DNA from 3 places in the Serratia sp. PL7 genome. Region 1 is predicted to be linked to each of the others. Evidence: riboswitches for the same ligand, from Rfam matches in the RefSeq annotation. Region 1 holds a riboswitch; each other region holds the start of a gene.
What was found. A riboswitch is a leader RNA that binds a small molecule or an ion and turns the genes downstream of it on or off. The one in region 1 is predicted to bind cobalamin.

Region 1 (3,277 bases):
CAACCACTCCGCCGTAATTGCCATGCTGCATCCGTTCCAATAATCAAAGGGTAACGTTTGATATCTAAAAACGCCTCAGTCCTCCACCAGCACCTGTTGCAGCGCGGCGATCAGCTTGCGGTTGGCCGCTGCGCTTTTGATAGCCACCCGGTAATAGTCGGCGGAAAGGCCAGGGTAGTTGGCACAGTGGCGGATCAGGATGCGGTGCTGCAACAACGCCTGTTGCAGATCGTAGCCAGGGCGCAGGCAGCGTAGGAAAATATAGTTCGCCGCTCCTGGCCAGATACGCAAGTGCGGCAAGGCTGTCAGCGCGTCAAACAACCAAGCACGCTGCTCTGCCAACCATTGGTGGGTTTGCTGGATGTAATCGAGATCGTCGAGGATCACTTCGCCGGCCAGTGCCGCATAGGCATTGATGGTCCAGGGTTCGCGCAGTTGCTTCATCTGCTGCAGGCCAGCGCGATCGTTGCTGACCAGATAGCCTAGGCGCAGTCCGGGAATGGCAAAGAACTTGGTCAGCGAACGCAGGATATAAAGGCGGGAATACTCTGCCATTTGCGGGATCAGGCCCGGTGTATCCGGCAGAAAATCGATAAAGGCTTCATCAACGATCAACGCAATATTGTGCTGGCGACAACAGGCGACAATGGCCTGCAACAGCGTGGGGTCAGGCATCAGCCCGGTAGGATTGTTGGGAGTGGCCAGGAACAGGCAGTCCGGTTGGCGCTCGGCCAGCACCTGCAGCAGCCGCTCATCGGGTTGAAAACCACCGGCTTCATCCAGCGGGAAATCCTCGATCTGGCAGTCAATCCGCTGCAATGCCCGGCGGTATTCGGCAAACCCTGGCGTAAGAAGCAGCGCCGTGCGGGGGCGTAGCCGGTTCACTATGGCGTAAATCAGCTCGGTGGCCCCGTTACCTGCCATGATATTTTCCGGCGGGCAGTGATGGACTCGCGCCAATGCCGCATGCAAACGCCGATATTCGACGTCGGGATAGCATTCGGCGCTGGTCAGATGCTCGATAATCGCCGCCTTCAGGCTGGCGGGCATGCCCAATGGATTGATATTGGCGCTGAAATCAATCATCTCGGCCGGATCCAGGCCGTTTTTCAACGCCATTTCCAGTACGTTACCACCATGTTCACTCACGGTTTTGCTATTCCCCTGTCAAGTTTGCGTGCAGGATAGCACAGGGTAATTGCCGTTGATCCGTTGCAAACTAAAGCTGTCGCCCAGGTAAATGCCAGATCTTGGCGTGTATTCGCCATATCAACAGGTTATTATGGCATGGCCATTGTCGAGGCTATCGAGATGAAAACTAAGTGATAAATTGAAGCGTTGAGTGCATTGAACCCATAACGTTTTATTAACCATATTATTGCCAACTGGATAACCCACACCCTGAACGATGACAGGTTGTGGTTGGGAAGGGGGTGTAACTCCCCCGCAGCCCCCGCTGCTGTGATGCCGACGAGTCCACTGCGCCACTGATCTGAGGATTGGGAAGGGAGTAGATGAGGATGACGCTAAGCCAGAAGACCGGCCAGTTGGTCACACATTCAACACCTTCGGTGGGAAGGGGGTTGTCATGAGATACGTGCGGCTATTTTGTACCGCCCGGTCGTATCCTGTTGACGCCCAAATCCCGCCCGAGAGGTCGGGATTTTTTTATGCCATTAACCCACCATCAGGCTTCTATAAGGTGCGCGCCATGACGCTGCTAGCCTGGTTCGCGGCCTTTCTGCTCGACAGTCTGTTAGGGGACCCGCCACACTGGCCGCATCCGGTGCGCTGGATCGGTAACCTGATCACGGCGCTACAGCGCGCGATCCGCCGGATTTGCCATAGCGAGAGGGCGCTAAAACTTGGCGGCGGGCTGCTGTGGCTGGGCGTCGTCGGGGTGGTTTGGCTGGTCAGTTGGGGCTTTTTAACGCTGATGCAGTATATCCACCCATGGTTGGGTTGGCTGGCGGAAGTCTGGCTGATTTATACCCTGCTCGCCGGGCGCTGTCTGGAACAGGCTGCCATGGAAGTTCACCGGGCACTGCAAAGTGCCGATCTTGAGGAGAGCCGCCGCAAGCTGTCGTGGATTGTCGGGCGGGATACCTCACACCTGGAAGAACCGCAAATCACCCGGGCGGTGGTGGAGACGGTGGCAGAAAACAGTGTGGATGGCGTCATTTCGCCGCTGTTCTTTTTGCTGATAGGCGGAGCGCCGTTGGCGATGGCGTATAAAGCGGTTAACACCCTCGATTCAATGGTGGGCTACAAAACGCCGAAATACCGCGCTATCGGCTATGTGTCGGCGCGGATGGATGACTTCGCCAACGGGTTACCGGCCCGGCTTAGCTGGCTACTGCTGAGCTGTGCGGCTTGGCTGAATGGTTTGGACTTTCGCCAGGCGCTTCGCATTGGCTGGCGCGATCGCTATCAGCACACCAGCCCCAACTGCGCCTGGTCGGAAGCCACCGTGGCTGGAGCGTTGGGAGTGCGACTTGGCGGTCCTAGTAACTACTTTGGTCAGCGGGTCGAAAAACCGTGGATCGGCGAGGCTCGGCGGGAGATCGAGCTGGCAGATATTCCACGCAGTACGCGTCTGATGATGACGGCCTCGCTATTGGCTCTGCTGCTGTTTGCAGCGTTGCGCCTGCTATGGCTTGGCGCTTGAAATAATAATTGTTTGCGCGGCTCAGCTAGCGCGACGCGGAGAACATGTGATGAAACGGTGTGTGATGGTGCAGGGAACCGCATCTGATGTGGGTAAAAGCGTGCTGGTGGCCGGTCTGTGCCGGATCTTCATGCAGGATGGCTATCGCTGTGCGCCGTTCAAATCGCAGAATATGGCGCTTAACTCTGGCATTACCGCCCGTGGCGAAGAGATGGGCCGGGCACAGATTTTTCAGGCCGAAGCCGCCGGTATCGCACCCGATGTGCGGATGAACCCGGTACTGTTGAAACCGACCAGCGATTGCCAGGCACAGGTGGTGCTGATGGGCAAAGTGGCCTGCAATATGGACGCGGTCAGCTATCACGAGTACAAGCCGCAGTTACAGCAACAAATCAGCGAGGTGTATCACAGCCTGGCCAGCGGCTACGACATCATGGTGCTGGAGGGTGCTGGTAGCCCGGCGGAAATCAACCTGCGCGACCGCGACATCGTCAATATGGGCATGGCGGCGATTGCCGATGCGCCAGTGTTGTTGGTGGCGGATATCGATCGTGGCGGGGTGTTTGCCGCTATTTACGGCACACTGGCCCTGCTAGAGCCAGAAGAGAA
Region 2 (3,277 bases), on a different contig from region 1:
TTCAGCCTTCCCGTTGATTGCTTTGGTGTTGGCGGTATATTGCCTGCATCAGCGTTACCTGAACCAGCCAATGCCGGATGGCATGCCAAAATTGGCGGCCGGCTGTTTCCTGTTGGGCATCCTGGGATATAGTGCGATCGTGCGTGCGGAATATCCGCAGATCGGCTCGAACTTCCTGCCCTCGATTGTCTGCGTGGTGCTGGTGTTCTGGATTGGTTTCCAATTGAGGAAACGCAATACCGCCACTGTTCAGCATTAAAAATGGTTTCATCGAGGAAAGGCACTCCGTGGAGTGCCTTTTTTGTTTTTACAGTGGTGCGGATATTCCGCAGCCCGTTCGTGATGTAGGGCGCAGCGCCCGTCTAGATCAGCGGCGTTCGAGTAATACGCCACATTCCATATGATGGGTGTATGGGAACTGATCGAATAGAGCCAGGCGAGTGATTTTGTGCGTGGCTTGCAGCGTATCCAGATTGGCGCATAGGGTCTCCGGGTTACAGGAGATGTAAAGGATGCGTGGATAGGTCTGCACCATCTTCACCGTTTCCTCATCCAGGCCGCTGCGCGGCGGATCCACAAAAATCGTCTCACAGTTATAGCTGCTCAGATCGATCCCTTTTAACCGGTTGAACTCGCGAGCGCCGTTCATTGCCTGGGTGAAATCTTCCGCCGCCATACGGATAATCTGCACGTTGTCGATATTATTGGCTGCGATGTTGTACTGCGCCGCCGCCACCGAAGGCTTGGCAATTTCAGTGGCTAACACCCGCTCGAAGTTGCGGGCCAAGGCCAGCGAGAAGTTGCCGTTACCGCAATACAGCTCCAGCAGATCCCCTTTTGAACCTTGGGTCACATCCAGTGCCCATTCCAGCATTTGCACGTTCATGGCTGCGTTGGGCTGGGTGAAGCTGTTTTCAACCTGGCGATAAATCATTTCGCGGCCAGCGACCGGCAGCACTTCGTCGACGTAATCTTGATCCAGCATGATTTTCATCTTCGAGGCGCGGCCAATCAGCTGCACATCGAAGCCGTCTGCGCGTAACGCGTCACGCAGCGCAGTGGCATCTTGCTGCCATTGTTCGTCCAGCTTGCGGTGATACAGCAGTGAGGCAATGATTTTACCGCTCTGTGTAGAAAGATAATCGATCTGGAACAGCTTGTGGCGCAGCACCGGATTGGGCTTGAGGGCCGCCATCAGGGCGCTCATCAGGCGGTTAATCAGCTCACTGGCCGCCGGGAAGCTATCGACACGGATACGCTGCTTGGTCTGCTGATCGAACATGATGTGGTACATATCGTCCTCATCATGCCAGATGCGGAATTCCGCACGCATCCGGTAGTGGCTGACTGGCGAGCGAAACACTTCCGGCTCGGGCGCCGTGAACGGTGACATCATGGTCTTCAGGCGGGCTGTTTTCTCCGCCAGTTGGTCGTCATAGCGTTCAATGGGCAAATTCTCGGGCGTCATGGTTTCTCTCGTCAGGCAAATTGGATCAGCGGGGGATTGTAGGGAATCAGCCCGTGAAGTCCAGTTTTGTTGTGGTGCTATTTTGCAACACTGTTGGCAATCTAGACATCCATTTTCATTGATTGTAGCATTGCCGTCCGGTCTCAAGCAGCGAGTGAAAAGGGAATCCAGTGCAAATCTGGAGCTGACGCGCAGCGGTATGGGGAAGTCACGGCGATAGCGTTAAATAACGCAGACACTGTCCACTGCAGGATGGGAAGTCATCGCCCGGTGCGGGTTGCCACAGGCAACCGGCAAATCCCAAGCCCGAAAACCTACCGGTGTACGTCGCAATATCCATAGCCGTCGCGAACTACCGGCCGTGGCCCTGCGGCATCCCCAATGAAGTTTGGATGCTTTTTATAATGACAATGATAAAAAATACACTGCTGGCGGTGGTCTCCTCCGTGACGGCATTTTCTGGATGGGCGCAAGATAACACCACGGCTAAAAGTAGCGATGATCTGGTGGTTACCGCCAATCGCTTCCCTCAACCGGTCTCTTCCGTATTGGCGCCTGCCGATGTGGTGACCCGCGAAGATATCGACCGTTGGCAGGCCAAAAGCCTCAATGATGTGATGCGTCGTTTGCCCGGTGTCGATATTTCACAGTACGGCGGTATGGGGCAGGGGTCATCTCTCTCGGTACGCGGCACGGAAGCTCGTCATGTATTGGTACTGATCGACGGCGTGCCAATGGCCCGTTTGGGGATCAGCAACGGCGTCGATTTTAACCAGGTTCCGTTGGCGCTGGTTCAGCGTGTGGAGTTTATCCGTGGGCCGCGTTCCGCCATTTACGGTTCTGGTGCTATCGGTGGGGTCATCAACATCATTACCCAGACGGATAAAGAGGGCGGTAAAGTCCAGGCGGGTATCGGTTCTAAAGGATACCAGCAGTACGATGGTGCCTTGCGCCAGCGTTTTGATAATACGGTTGCTACCGTTGCGGGCAGTTACCAGATGACCAATGGCTTCAATGTGCAGCCAGGCTCGCCTTATTCGGTCGACAGCGATCGTGACGGTTTCCGTAATAAAAGCTTCTGGGGTGGGTTGGAGCAGCAGTTCAATCAGAATTTCTCAGGCTTCGTGCGGGGTTATGGTTATACCAATAACTCGGACTACGATGTCGGCAGTGTACCTTACAGCCCGAAGTACAGTAATGATGAAGACCGCCTGTATAGCCACACCTATGATATGGGGCTGCGTTTCCTGTCTGGGGCTTTCTCTTCTCAACTGACGGGCAGCTATCAGAAACAGAAGGATTACAACTACAGCAGCCAGAACGGCCGTTATGGCATCAGTACCACACTTGATGATATGGATCAGCGTAACCTGCAATGGGGCAACACCTATGCTTTCGAGCACGGTAGCGTCACTGCCGGTGCCGATTTCCAGCAACAGCGCCTGACCTCTTCCGACAATTCCTTTGCCGATACCTATAAAAGAGACAACACGGGACTGTACCTGAGCGGTCAACAGCAGTTTGGCAGCGTGACGCTGGAAGCCTCTGGGCGTGAAGACAAGGCAGGTGACTTTGGTTGGCACGGCACTTGGCAGACCGCGGCGGGTTGGGAGTTTGTTGATGGCTATCGAGCCACCTTGTCTTACGGTACGGGTTTCCTGACGCCATCGCTGGGCCAGCAATATGGCTCAAAACGCTTTGGCATTGATTCCAACAGCAACCTCAAGCCGGAAGAGTCCAAACAGTGGGAAATGGGGTTGGAAGGTTTGACCGGGCCGTTGGATTGGCGTCTGTCTGCTTACCATTACA
Region 3 (3,277 bases), on a different contig from region 1:
AAGATTATCAATGTCATTGCGATAACCGGAAATACGCCAGGTCACAGGCCCGGTCAAGCCTTCAAAACCGCCTTCCCATTGCTTGCTTTCTTCCGGTTTCAAATTATTGTTGCCGTAAGTGGTACTAAACAACTGGTTCATGTTTGGCGCTTTGAACGCGGTACCGTAAGAGGCAATGAAACGATACCCCTCGATGAATTCCCAGGCTGCACTGGTTTGCCAGGTGCCGTGCCAACCGAACTCCGAGTTGTCGTCGCCACGCGCAGCAGCCTCCAGCGTCACCGGTCCCACCAACTGTTGCCCAGTCAGATAGATGCCAGTATTGCGCTGGCTTCTCTCGCTGCTGACGGACGCGGTACCCGGTTTGATTTGTTGATCCTGCCAATCTGCGCCCGCACTAATGGTGCCTTGGGCAACCTTGAACGTGTTGCCCCACTGCAGATTGTACTGTTCCGAATCATCCAAACTGGAGGAGATCGCATACTGGCCTTTGCGCGGATCATAATTGTAGTCTTTGCTGTGGCTGTAACTCCCCACTAGCTGCGTGGCGTAAATCCCTTCCTGATAGCGCAACCCCGTGTCCCATGTTTGGCTGTACAGCTTACGGGTATCGGGCAGACCGGTAATATTGAAGTCTTTATCGTAAGAATAGAATCCATCGTAGCCTGTACGATTATCGTAACCATAACCACGCACAAAACCGCTGATTTGCTCGTTAAATTGGTGCTGCAATGCGCCGTAGAGCAATTTGCTCATAAAGCCGTCGCGATCGGGCTGAGGAATACTGGTATTACCTTCAGCCACCACGTCATACCCTTTGGTATAGGTGTAATTCCCCGCCACCGTCGCCACGGTGCTGTCACCCAGTTGTTGTTGGGTCGACGCGTCATAGGATTGATAGCCGTTGGAGCCGACGCCGGCTGAGAGCGTCGTGCCGTTCTTTTCGCGGGTGGTAATAATGTTGACCACGCCGCCGATGGCATCGGAGCCGTACACCGCCGAGCGCGGGCCGCGAATGTATTCGACTTTCTGCACCAGCGAAATCGGGATTTGGCTGAGATCGGAAGAACCGCTGACGCCCGCCTGATTAAGGCGAATGCCGTCAATTAGCACCAGCACATGGCTGGAGTTGGTGCCGCGAATAAACAGCGAGCTCTTCTGTCCCAATCCACCGTTTTGGCCAACGTCCACGCCCGGCAAACGGCGCATCACGTCGGTCAGGCTTTTGGCCTGCCAGCGATCGATATCGTTACGGGTGACGATGGAAGTCGGTGCCAGCACAGAAGAAACCGGCTGCGGGAAACGGTTGGCGGTCACCACCAGGTTATCGCCATTCTTGGCTGTGGTGTTGTCTTGCGCCCATCCAGAAAAAGCCGTGACGGAGGAGACCACCGCTAGCAGCATATTTTTTGTAATTGTCATGAGAAAAGCATCCAAACTTAATTGGCGGATGCCGCAGGATCATGGCCGGTAGTTCGCGACGGCCACGGACATTGCGACGTAACACCGGCAGGTCTTCGGGCTTGGGATTTGCGGGCCGCGGGGCGCGACCGGCAACGGGCGATGACTTCCCATCCTGCAGTGGACAGTGTCTGCGTCGAAACGCTATCGCCGTGACTTCCCCTTACCGCTGCGCGTCAGCTCCGGATTCACACCGGATTCCCTTTTCACTCGCTGCTTGAGGCCGGACGGCAATGCTACGATCAATGAAAATAGATGTCTAGACTGCTACTAATGTTACAAATAATAAACGCGACAAAACTGGACTTCACGGGCTGATTCCCTACAATCCCCGCTGATCAAATTTGCCTGACGAGAAGACACACATGACGCCCGAGAATTTGCCTATTGAACGTTACGATGACCAACTGGCGGAGAAAGTCGCCCGCCTGAAGATGTTGATGTCACCGTTCGCGGCGCCCGAGCCGGAAGTGTTCCGCTCGCCAGTCGACCATTACCGCATGCGCGCCGAATTCCGCATCTGGCACGACGCGGATGACATGTATCACATCATGTTCGATCAACAGACCAAGCAGCGTATTCGCGTCGACCAGTTCCCGGCGGCCAGCGAGCTGATCAACCGCCTGATGACCGCCCTGATCGCCGCGCTGAAACCGGAGCCGATCCTGCGCCACAAGCTGTTCCAGATCGATTATCTGTCGACGCGAAGCGGCAAAATCATCGCTTCGCTGCTGTATCACCGCAAGCTGGATGACGTTTGGCAACAGCGAGCCGAGCAGCTGCGCGACGAGCTGCGCGCTCAGGGTTTCGACCTGCAGCTGATCGGCCGGGCGTCGAAGACCAAGATCATGCTCGACCAGGATTATGTTGACGAAGTGCTGCCGGTCGCCGGCCGCGACATGATCTATCGTCAGGTGGAAAACAGCTTCACGCAGCCCAACGCGGCCATGAACGTGCAGATGCTGGAGTGGGCGTTGGCGGTTACCGCCGGTTCCAAAGGCGATTTGCTGGAGCTGTACTGCGGCAACGGCAACTTCTCGCTGGCGCTGGCGCGCAATTTCGAGCGCGTGCTGGCGACCGAGATCGCCAAGCCGTCGGTGGCGGCGGCGCAGTACAACATCGCCGCCAACCATATCGACAACGTGCAAATCATCCGCATGGCGGCAGAAGACTTCACTCAGGCGATGAACGGAGTACGCGAATTCAACCGGTTGAAAGGCATCGATCTGAGCGGCTACAACTGCGAGACGATTTTCGTCGATCCGCCGCGCAGCGGGCTGGACGAGGAAACGGTGAAGATGGTGCAGGCTTACCCGCGCATTCTGTATATTTCATGCAATCCGGAAACGCTGTGTGCCAACCTGGAAACGCTGCAGGCCACCCACCGGGTCAGCCGCCTGGCGCTGTTCGATCAGTTCCCGTATACCCATCACATGGAATGCGGTGTGTTGCTGGAAAAGCATCGCTGATACGACAGGGGCGCCATGATGGCGCCCCGTTTCATTACGATTCTTGAGTCGGCGCATCCGGCGCCTTGCGCGCCTTCAGTTTCATCCCGATCCACAGCACCAGCGCCACGCAGATCACCGACGGCAGGAAGTTGGAGCCGATCTGCGGATATTCGGCGCGCACGATGGCGCTGTACAGCAGCAGCCCCAGCAGGAAACAGGCCGCCGCCAGCTTCGGCATGCCGTCCGGCATGGCGCGGTTCAGGTAACGCTGATGCAGGCAGTACACCGCCAGCACCAACGCGATCAGCGGGAAGATCGAAAACGGCACCACCGAGCTGAACAGCGCAGCAAAGGAACCGTTGATC

Region 2: it holds a riboswitch for cobalamin, as region 1 does, so the genes downstream of both, btuB (TonB-dependent vitamin B12 receptor BtuB) here and cbiB (adenosylcobinamide-phosphate synthase CbiB) in region 1, are expected to answer to the same signal.
Region 3: it holds a riboswitch for cobalamin, as region 1 does, so the genes downstream of both, btuB (TonB-dependent vitamin B12 receptor BtuB) here and cbiB (adenosylcobinamide-phosphate synthase CbiB) in region 1, are expected to answer to the same signal.

What each region holds. Positions count from the first base shown of each region.
Region 1 covers NZ_CAMFLB010000002.1:516,653-519,929, reverse strand. The annotation lists gene N6G83_RS17005 (hypothetical protein) at 1-17, shown strand, start outside; gene cobD (threonine-phosphate decarboxylase CobD) at 76-1,149, opposite strand; cobalamin riboswitch at 1,370-1,563, shown strand; gene cbiB (adenosylcobinamide-phosphate synthase CbiB) at 1,712-2,668, shown strand; gene N6G83_RS16990 (cobyric acid synthase) at 2,718-3,277, shown strand, end outside.
Region 2 covers NZ_CAMFLB010000020.1:166,825-170,101, forward strand. The annotation lists gene N6G83_RS41835 (YijD family membrane protein) at 1-259, shown strand, start outside; gene trmA (tRNA (uridine(54)-C5)-methyltransferase TrmA) at 368-1,468, opposite strand; cobalamin riboswitch at 1,590-1,805, shown strand; gene btuB (TonB-dependent vitamin B12 receptor BtuB) at 1,879-3,277, shown strand, end outside.
Region 3 covers NZ_CAMFLB010000027.1:1,325-4,601, forward strand. The annotation lists gene btuB (TonB-dependent vitamin B12 receptor BtuB) at 1-1,422, opposite strand, end outside; cobalamin riboswitch at 1,491-1,704, opposite strand; gene trmA (tRNA (uridine(54)-C5)-methyltransferase TrmA) at 1,827-2,930, shown strand; gene N6G83_RS45505 (YijD family membrane protein) at 2,965-3,277, opposite strand, start outside.